3 regions of the Paenibacillus sp. RC21 genome follow, and region 2 is predicted to be linked to each of the others. Evidence: riboswitches for the same ligand, from Rfam matches in the RefSeq annotation. Region 2 holds a riboswitch; each other region holds the start of a gene.
The links. A riboswitch is a leader RNA that binds a small molecule or an ion and turns the genes downstream of it on or off. The one in region 2 is predicted to bind cobalamin.
Positions count from the first base shown of each region.

Region 1: linked by a shared signal. The riboswitch ahead of ABIA61_RS16030 (ABC transporter substrate-binding protein) and the one ahead of metE (5-methyltetrahydropteroyltriglutamate--homocysteine S-methyltransferase) in region 2 are both predicted to bind cobalamin.
Region 3: linked by a shared signal. The riboswitch ahead of ABIA61_RS12500 (ABC transporter substrate-binding protein) and the one ahead of metE (5-methyltetrahydropteroyltriglutamate--homocysteine S-methyltransferase) in region 2 are both predicted to bind cobalamin.

Region 1 is NZ_JBIYCS010000004.1:555,711-558,988, reverse strand. It holds gene ABIA61_RS16035 (nucleobase:cation symporter-2 family protein) at 1-471, shown strand, start outside; cobalamin riboswitch at 1,178-1,375, shown strand; gene ABIA61_RS16030 (ABC transporter substrate-binding protein) at 1,583-3,166, shown strand; gene nikB (nickel ABC transporter permease) at 3,182-3,278, shown strand, end outside.
Region 2 is NZ_JBIYCS010000004.1:301,147-304,424, reverse strand. It holds gene metE (5-methyltetrahydropteroyltriglutamate--homocysteine S-methyltransferase) at 1-2,031, opposite strand, end outside; cobalamin riboswitch at 2,192-2,387, opposite strand; gene nrdG (anaerobic ribonucleoside-triphosphate reductase activating protein) at 2,571-3,068, opposite strand; gene ABIA61_RS14925 (anaerobic ribonucleoside triphosphate reductase) at 3,065-3,278, opposite strand, start outside.
Region 3 is NZ_JBIYCS010000003.1:586,489-589,766, forward strand. It holds gene cbiB (adenosylcobinamide-phosphate synthase CbiB) at 1-278, shown strand, start outside; gene ABIA61_RS12495 (histidine phosphatase family protein) at 323-1,072, shown strand; cobalamin riboswitch at 1,273-1,466, shown strand; gene ABIA61_RS12500 (ABC transporter substrate-binding protein) at 1,674-2,678, shown strand; gene ABIA61_RS12505 (FecCD family ABC transporter permease) at 2,675-3,278, shown strand, end outside.

The DNA.
Region 1 (3,278 bases), 250 kb from region 2:
GGTATTTTCAATGCGTTTCCTTACACGGCATTCTCGCAAAATGTAGGTCTGATCTCATTAACACGTGTCAAGTCGCGGAACGTTATTTTTGCTGCGGGTGGTATTATGGTTGTTCTTGGTCTGTTGCCCAAACTGGCTGCCTTAACGACAGTGATTCCTAATGCTGTGCTGGGAGGGGCGATGATCGTCATGTTCGGTTCGGTTGCTGCGTCGGGCATGTCTATTTTGTCAGAAGTGGACTTGCGGAAGGAAAGCAATCTGCTGATAGCGGCATGTAGCATTGCGGTGGGCCTCGGCTCTGCCGTGCTGCCCCAAGTGTTTGACCAACTGCCGAGCTTTGCCAAAATGCTGCTGCAAAACGGCATCGTATCCGGCTCGATTACGGCGATTGTCTTGAATATCGTTTTAACGAAAAAACAGGGCGAGTCAGTCGAAGGCGGGACGGTGGCGGAGGTTCCGCAGAAGGTTTGATAATTAGGATTAGATAAAGACCGCCGGAGAGAGGACGTAAGCCTCTTTTTCCGGCTTTTTGGCATAGAGTTATTGATAAAACCCTCTTCCTGTATGAAGATCGGGGTTTGAGATTCTATTAGAAGAATTTGCTAGAGTGGTAGGCGAGGTCATGGTATAATCTACCTTATGGATTTTGAATAGTGGTGGATGTTTTCAGACCACGGCGCAGCTTCCCGAAAGGGGGTGAAGCCGATGGTCAACCTTGTGTCGTGCTACGATGTGTTGCGTTGGATGGTTACGTTACTAAGCCTGGTGTTTAGTATTCGTAAACTTTATCGCTGGCTACGTCGGAAATTTCGGAACAAGCGAAAACCCACCGCTTAATTAGGTTAGGCGCCTAACGGTGGGTTTAGCTAAGCATTTAGCGCGCCGTGGTGATCCACAGCCTTTCAAGTCCTAAGAGTCTTTGCCGTTGGTAGCGGCGAAGACTCTTTTTAGTATACGGACACGGTGGTTATCTCTATACCTAATTTTATCACGTCCATTGCGTACACGCAACGCAAAGCCACAGCCTTGTTTCTCGCTGTATCATTAAAATTTAAATTATTATGCGACATTTGTTGACAAGCCTGTAACAACAAAATAAGATAGTCCTAATTCGTAATATAGAGGAATAAAGGAAGAAAACAGGTGTGAACCGGACTTTCCACCTACAGGGTTTCGCTGAAATCATGTAGATGGCTGTTGTGCGTGTTCACTTAAAAGGGAAGTTCGGTAGATTCCGACACGGACCCGCCACTGTATACAGGCATCAGCAGGGAATTGCTGTAGCTTTCGGAACAGCCACTGGAACTGTGAAGAACCGGGAAGGCCTGAGAGATAAGCCTGAAGTCAGGAGACCTGCCTGTTTTAACATCACTGTCAGACCCACGGGATGCTGGGGAGGTGGTTAGGCGTGCTGCATACGGGAATGTCTGAAACCGATCCGATCCCCCTTGTTTTTAGAGGGTGAAGAGGGTGAGCTTAGGCATTTTATAATGAAAGCATTTCTGACTGCTGATTAAGCGGTCGGGGATGCTTTTTTCGCGTTAGGTATGTATGAGATTACAAGATGAGGGGAGTCAATAGAATGATAAGCAATCGTAAAAAGCGTTCATGGTTTATATGTACAGGGGTGATGCTACTGCTGGCAGTTATGGCTCTTTCGGGATGCTCGACAACTAATAAGACGGCGGATAGCCCCAGCAAGGGCGAGAACACATCCACACAACAGGCTACAGCAGATAAGAAACTGGTGATGGCGTATACGTGGAAACCGTCGGGCGTTGACCCGCACGGAGACAATAGCTGGGATGTCATGCGGTCCGGCGCAGGTGAGACACTTGTCCGTTTGAATGAAAAGCTGGAACCAGTGGCTTGGCTGGCCAAGGAATGGAAGCAGGACAGTCCCACAGTTTGGACGTTCAGCTTGCAGGATAAGGTCACTTTTCATGACGGAAAGAGTATGGACGCGGAAAGTGTGAAGGCTTCCCTGCTGCGCTCCATCGAGAAAAGCCATTTGGCAAAGGATTTGCTAGACGTAAAGTCGATTGATGTAACTGGGCCGCTGTCGTTGAAAATCACGACAAACCAGCCCAATTCAGCGCTGGTGTCCAATCTGGCTGATCCATCGACGATTGTGCTGGATGTAGCGTCTATGAAGGATGAGCAGAGCTACCCTGCGATGACAGGTGCTTTTAAAATTAAAGCGTTCAACAAGGATCAGTCATTGGTCGTAGAGCGTTATGACGAATATTGGGGCGAGAAGGCACGGCTGGCTGAAGCAACGATGAAGTTCATTACGGACGGCAATTCACGCCTGTTGGCGCTGCAATCTGGCGAAGTAGATGTAGCGACTGATATTCCGGTGGATAACGCGGAGGTATTAAAAAAGAACGATAAGCTGCAAGTGCTGTCGGCTCCCTCTTTGCGCACTCATATGATCGTGTATAACATGGAGTCGCCTGTGTTCAAGGATGCCGCGAACCGCAAAGTAGTGGACAGCCTGATACCACGTGCATCCATTGTGAGTGCGATCATGAGAGGCTATGGTACGGAGGCAAGCAGCCCATTCCCGAGCATTCTCTTCTTCGGCAAGGTGGAACGTAAAGCGCTGGACGGAACGGCGGAGCAGTTGTTGACGAAGGATGGTTGGCAAAAGGATGCCCAAGGTACATGGACCAAGCAAGGCAAGCCGTTCGAGGTTACGTTGCTGACCTTCCCTCAGCGTCCAGAGCTTTCGGTCATGGCTGAGGTGATTCAGAGCCAACTGCTGAAAGAGGGCATCCAGGTGAAGATCCGCAAGGTGGAAAATATCGACGAGGCGCTAACCAAAAACGATTGGGATTTTGCCATGTACAGTATGCTGACTGCCCATACGGGGGAGCCGCAATATTTTATGGACATGTTTTATTCCTCTAAAAGCGAGGCCAATGTAAGCCGTTATGGTTCCAAACCGCTGGAGAACCTTCTTGGCAGCTTGAAGCTGGCGAAGGATACAGCACAGCGTAATGCCGTGACATTGCAAGCGCTGGATATCATTAATACCGATTTGCCGCAGTCGTTTATTGTTCACCCTGATAATGTATTTGGGGTGAAAAAAGGGGTTGAGGGCTTTACACCGCATCCGATTGAATATTACTACATTACGGCGCAATCCGATATTGCGGAATAACGGGCTGCGTACCCTATGATTCGTTTTATTCTGGAACGTGTGGCGCAGCTTGTCATCATTGTGTTCGTTGTATCCACGCTGACGTTTGTGCTGATGAGGCTGGCTCCCGGCG
Region 2 (3,278 bases):
AGAAATGACGTCGGCATCCATATCGGAGATGGATTGGATCATATCCTGAAATTCGGAATAGCACATATGCGTATGGATTTGGGTGGCGGGTTCAACGGTTGCTGTTGTAACAAGAAAGGCTTGAACCGCCCACGCCAGATAGGCTTGCTGCTGTTCTTTTTTCAGTGGAAGCCCTTCACGGATCGCGGGTTCATCGACCTGAATCATGCCAATCCCCGCTTTTTCCAGTGCTTCTACCTCTGCACGCAGGGCCAGTGCTAACTGTAAAGCAACCTGACTGCGAGGAATATCATTACGTTCGAAGGACCAGTTCAAAATCGTTACCGGACCTGTCAGCATTCCTTTGACTGGCTTGGAGGTCAACGATTGGGCGAAGGCCGTTTCTTCCACGGTCATGGGTTGATCGAACGACACGTCTCCGTATATAATCGGCGGTTTAACACACCGGGAGCCGTAGGACTGCACCCACCCGTTTTGTGTAAAGGCAAAGCCTTTCAGCTTTTCGCCAAAAAATTCAACCATGTCTGTCCGCTCAAATTCCCCGTGTACGAGCACATCAATGCCAATGTCCTCCTGGATATCAATCCATTCCTTGATTTGCTGCTGAATGAACGTCCGATACTGCTCGGCAGACCATTCCCCTTTGCGATAGTGCAGACGGGCTTTGCGAACCTCTGCGGTTTGCGGGAAGCTGCCAATCGTCGTCGTAGGCAGTGGAGGCAGATTCAGCTTGTCCTGCTGGATCACACGACGCTCAGCGAAGGGAACGCTGCGTGACTGCGGCTCTTTCGCCAGTAGATCCGCCATATCGGTAGCGGTCTGTACTCGTGCCGCCGAGCTGTTGAAGCGGGCTACCACGTCCGCACTCTGCTCAAGCTTGGCAATTGCCGAGGGTTCGCGTTTGCCAAGCGCAGCGGTCAAAGCTGCGATTTCTTCCAGCTTTTCATCGGCAAAGGCCAGCGCTTGCACCAGCTCTCGGTCCAGCTTGTGCTCTGCTTCCAGACTGACTGGCACATGCAGCAGACTGCATGATGGCTGCACGATGAGCTGTGCAGCGGTGGTTTGCTCTGCCAGTTGTCCAAGCAGCGCAGCTACGGTGTTCAGATCGGAGCGCCATATATTGCGCCCGTCAATAACACCAGCGGCCAGCGTTTTCCCTGCGGGGAAGCCATGTCGTAGCACATGTTCCAGGTTTTCGCCATCATCGTGCACAAAATCAAGACCTATTCCCTGTACCGGGAGCGTGGACAGGCGCTCATAATGATCCAGACTGCCAAAGTAGGTTTGCAGCACGATATTTAAGGATGGAGCAGCTTGGGCCAGAGCCTCATAGGCCTCCTGAATAATGTCCAAATCCTCTGTCGGGAATGAGGTGGTCAAGACAGGCTCATCTACCTGCACCCACTGAACGCCTTCCGCAGCCAGCTCAGACAGGACGCGGGCGTACAGTGGCAGGAAGCTTCGTATGATCGCGGCCAAATCCTTACGGTCATAGCCTTTGGACAGAGCAACGAACGAATAAGGACCGATAATGACGGGTTTACCTTCAATTCCTAGTTCCTGTTTCGCTTCACGATAAGCCTGCAACGGCTTATTCTCGGTGAACACCGGAGTTGCATTTGCCAATTCCGGTACGATGTAGTGGTAATTGGTATTCAGCCATTTGGTCATTTCACTGGCGGTGGCACCCTTTTGTCCACGGGCTATCCCGAAATAGACGGACAGAGGAACAGGCCCATCGGGACGGTAGTTGAACCGTTCCGGCACCAGACCGAACATCACGGATGTATCAAGCATGTGATCGTAATAGGAAAAGTCTCCGACCGGAATTCGATCGATTCCCTTGTCGCGCTGCTTGCTCAGATGCTCCAATCGCAATCGTTTCATCTCGGTATGCAATTCGCTTTCATCCATGCTGCCGTTCCAGAAGCGTTCCAGTGCTTTCTTCCATTCCCGGTTTCCTCCGATACGCGGATATCCCAGGTTACTGCTGATCAAGCCGGACAACTCAGGCAATTCGGTAAATGACATGTACTTTTCCTCCCAGGCTGGTAGCCAGTTTATTTTTGCGTACAAAAAAAGACATTCCTCCCCGGGGTTAAAAATGAGTAGGGGAAAGAATGCCTCCGTTATTTAAAAAATGAAAATTCGGCGACTGCTCTTAACACCTCCCTATCTCCCGTAGGTACTTGCGATGTTGTTGAAATAGGCAGGTCTCCTGACTTACGGATCATGACTTTCAGCGCTCCTTCCCGGTCTGTGGACCAGTGGGTGTATCAACAGCTGAAAATTCCCCGTTTACAGTGGCGGGACCGCGCCGGACTTGCACCAGCTTCCCTTTTAAGCCTGTACTGAATAGAACAGACACCTATCTCCAAGCTATGCGATTATGGTATGACGAATAATTATGCACTCGTATACTTGTTCACCATCATAAGTGAAACTTGCAGGATACGCAATATAAACTCTGTTTAAATCTAAAATGAACTACATGCAAAAAAAGACAAGCCCTCTCCATAAGGAAAGGATTTGTCTTAGGGTGTAGTATCTCATGCGAGTATAACATCGCCTTAGGCTAATGTAACTATAGATCCTGCCTGAATGCTGGCCTTCACATCCACCAGTCGTTGATTGCGGCTGCCCCGGAAGGGAAGGGTCAGATCCTTTTGCTGTTCTACAAAAGGACCGTCCACAATCACATCGCACAGCAGCGCCAGCTCCCGGCGGGCCTGATCCGTAAGCAGCTCCTCATAGTCAAAGCCCGTATAGGCCCACACGGTTCGGTCAGGGCAGGCAGCGCGGAAGTCGCGCACAAACTGCGTGCATTCCGATGCCGAGAAAAAAGGGTCTCCGCCGCAAAGGGTTAACCCGTCCAGCAGTGGATTATCTGCGATGTCACGGATGACTTCCTGCTGTCGCTCCAGTGTGAACGGTTCACCTGCGCGGAAGCTCCATGACGAGGGATTGAAGCAGCCGGGGCAGGCATGGCGGCAACCGCTAATGAATACGACGGTACGCAGGCCATGCCCTTCGTTCAGAGATTCCGGAATGTAGCCGCACAAATTCACCGATGCTTCACCCGGTCACGCACCTCAGCCTGCTTCGCGGCGTTGAAGCGAACGGTATAATCACCTGTCAGATATCCGGTTACCCGGCGCAAGCGCTGAAAATGCGTATGTTCTTCATCAGCACCGCATTCGGGACAGCTTGTCCCGATAATGCCCTCGTAGCCGCATTCCGTGCAGCGGTCTACCGGATGATTGATGGAGAAGTACCCA
Region 3 (3,278 bases), on a different contig from region 2:
GCTGGCGTATGGTAAGGCGAGATGCGCGGCTGCATCCCAGTCCGAACAGTGGCTTTCCAGAATCAGCAGTTGCGGGTGCGTTGGGAATTCGTCTCGGGGGCTATAATGTATATCATGGCGTGCGCTCTTTCCGTGCATATATGGGAGAACTGGTGCGACCGATGGAGCCGGAGGATATCCGACATACGATTCGGCTGATGTTTGCCGTGTCCAGTATGTTCGTGGGATTGTGTCTGTTCGTGTCCGCCGGATGCTATGCACTGGGGTGGACGCAGTGATGAAGCGTGACGCACCGAACACCGGCAATAGAGCAGGAAGTGACATGACCTTGAAGCATTATTTTACAGAACACCCGCAATGGGATTTGGAGCTTGTGCTGGTACGTCACGGCACAACCTTATGGAACAGGGAACGTCGATACCTGGGGCACTCCGATCTGGGCTTGCTACCGGGAGCAGAGCAGGAATTAGAGTCTTTGCGGGAAAAATTACAGAGACATTCCTTTGCCCGAATCTATTGTAGTGACTTGATACGTTGTCGTCAGACCTTGCAGATCATTTTGCCAGAATCGGAACTGAAACCAGATAATATGTCTGCTTGGTCTGCCACCATGGAACCACGTCTGAGAGAGCTTCATTTTGGGGAATGGGATGGAAAAACGTATGATATGCTCAAGGATGTGGCGTTGTACCGCGCGTGGATTGATGAGCCGCAACGGGTTACGCCGCCGGGTGGAGAGTCCTGGAAAGACTTTGTGAACCGCCTGGGTGAATTTCTATACTCTTTGTATGAGTGGCGTAAAATGATGGAGATTCAGAAAACAGGTTTGTCTGATGCTCCACCTTCTGTTCTGGTCGTCACGCATGGTGGAGTGATTCGTCAGTTGGCTTGTATGCTGGTACCGGGTCATGATTTTTGGAGCCTGAATCCGAAGCCGGGAGCGGCAATTACGATTCGGTTGAGTTTGGCACAAAAGCCATTTGCAGATTTAACCGCCACCCGTTCTACAGAATCACATCCAGATTTGGCTACAGGGCATAAGTTCACCGGATGGCTGGTGGAGCAGGCATGATGTTTATAGCTCTGGCTCCGCATTTGCTACTCCCGAATAACCTGGATGAACTGACTACGCTATACTTCTCATGATCACAGACATAGGGCAGGTAAACAGGCGGTTTGGGTTGTAAGCCAGTCTTTTTTAACCTATAATCATCAAGTAAAAGAACGGCTTGACCAACACTACATCAAATATCCAGCAGACGAGGTCGGTGCAGCGGGATGAAACCCTCGGGTTCTTTCCGGTGCGCTGTTAAAAGGGAAGCCGGTTTGAATCCGGCGCGGTCCCGCCACTGTAAATGGAAAAATGCCAGCCCGCTCTGCTTTATGTGCCATAAAGCATATGAAGGAGCAACAGGCTGTCGCATGTTTCTGTAAGTCAGGATACCTGCCCGTCCGCCTGTCACCATAGTCCTTCGAGGAAAGGATGACGTGTTCGCAGTGACTGTCCATGCGGAAGAAACTGCCGCCTGCGTACGATCTGCGCTAACGTGACCCCTGTGTCCTTATCTGAGGATGCAGGGGTTTTTTGAAAGGAAAAGAAGGCTGGATTTAGCAGATATCGGATGATGTTCAAGTGACGCTCTTAAAAGAATTTATATGGAGGGGTGTAAATTATGGCAGGGAATAAAATAAAGGTCTGGACTACAGGCTTATTGGCTCTGGTCTTGGCGGTTGTGCTGAGTGCATGTGGAGCTAACGGAAAGAACGCTGAAAATAAAGGGGATCAAGCTTCACAGCAACCGGGGCAGACGGCAACCGCTCAGGAGCCTCCGGGCAAAACGGTCTACCCGCTGACCATTAAGGATGCGACCGGGCAGGAGTTTACGTTCAAAAAAGCGCCGGACAAAATCGTTTCCGTCTCCCCGGCTGAAACCGAGGCGCTGTTCGCCATCGGACTGGATAAGGAAATTGTCGGTGTATCGGACTATTCGGATTACCCGGAAGCGGCTACAAAGAAGCCCAAAGTGGGCGGTATTATGAAGCCGAATGAAGAGGCGATCATTGCTGCGAATCCGGAAGTCGTTTTTGCAGGGATATCACTCAGTGAGCAGGCGACAACCAAGCTGCGTGACATGGGAATTATGATTTTTAAAACCGAGCCGAAAACGGTTGAAGATGTCATGGCTAATATCGAACTATATGGGAAAATTACCGATCATCAGAAAGAAGCGAGAGCGGTAACCGACAAGATGAGAGCCGATGTAGCGGAAGTGAAAAACGGTGTTAAAAATATCGGTAAAGGGCAAAAGCTGAGAGTCTACGTCGAATTTTCACCCGGCTGGACGGTCGGCAAGGGCGAGTTTATGGACGAGCTGATTTCTTTGGCGGGCGGCGAAAATGTGGCTGCAACACAAAAGGGCTGGTATCAGATCAGTGAGGAAAATATTATTGCGGCCAATCCGGACGTCATTTTATACAGCAAAAATGTCAAGGACGACAAAACAGGCCAGACACTGGGCGATATCATCAAAGCCCGTAGTGGATGGGATCAAATATCGGCTGTTCGTCTCAACCGGGTGTTTGCCGTGGATGATAATCTGATCAGTCGGCCGGGTCCGCGTGTAACGGAAGGTCTCAAGGAAGTGGCCAAGGGCGTGTATCCTGAAATTTTCAAATGAATCGTAGACTGATTGGCTTTGGAGGGGCAGGTCTTGCTTTATTGCTGCTGACGCTGCTGCTCTGTCTCGGCATCGGTTCAGCCAAGCTTCCCGTCAGCCAAATCACGGGTATTCTGGTCAACCATCTGCCGTGGTTAGGTGAGACGGTTACACCGGATTGGAATACATCCACAGAGCAGATTATTTTGAAGGTCAGACTGCCGCGTGTGTTACTGGGTATGCTGGTAGGCGCAGCGCTTGCGCTGGCGGGAGCCGGATTTCAGGGTGTGCTGCGCAATCCGCTGGCTGATCCTTACACGTTGGGGGTATCCTCGGGGGCTTCGGTAGGGGCAGCGGTACTGATTTATTGGGGGCTTCAATTTTCATTTGTAGGCGTATGGACACTGCCGCTGGTGGCGTTTACGACCGGAATGCTGACGTTGTGGATGGTGCTGACGCTGGCGAGGGAAGGCGGCAAAATTCCGACGCAAAGTCTCATTTTATCGGGCGTGGTGATGCAATCTTTTCTGGGTGCGGTCGTTTCCTTTCTGACAGCCATGTCCAGGGAGACGGTCAATGAAATATTGTACTGGACAATGGGAAGCCTCAGTCTGCGCGGCT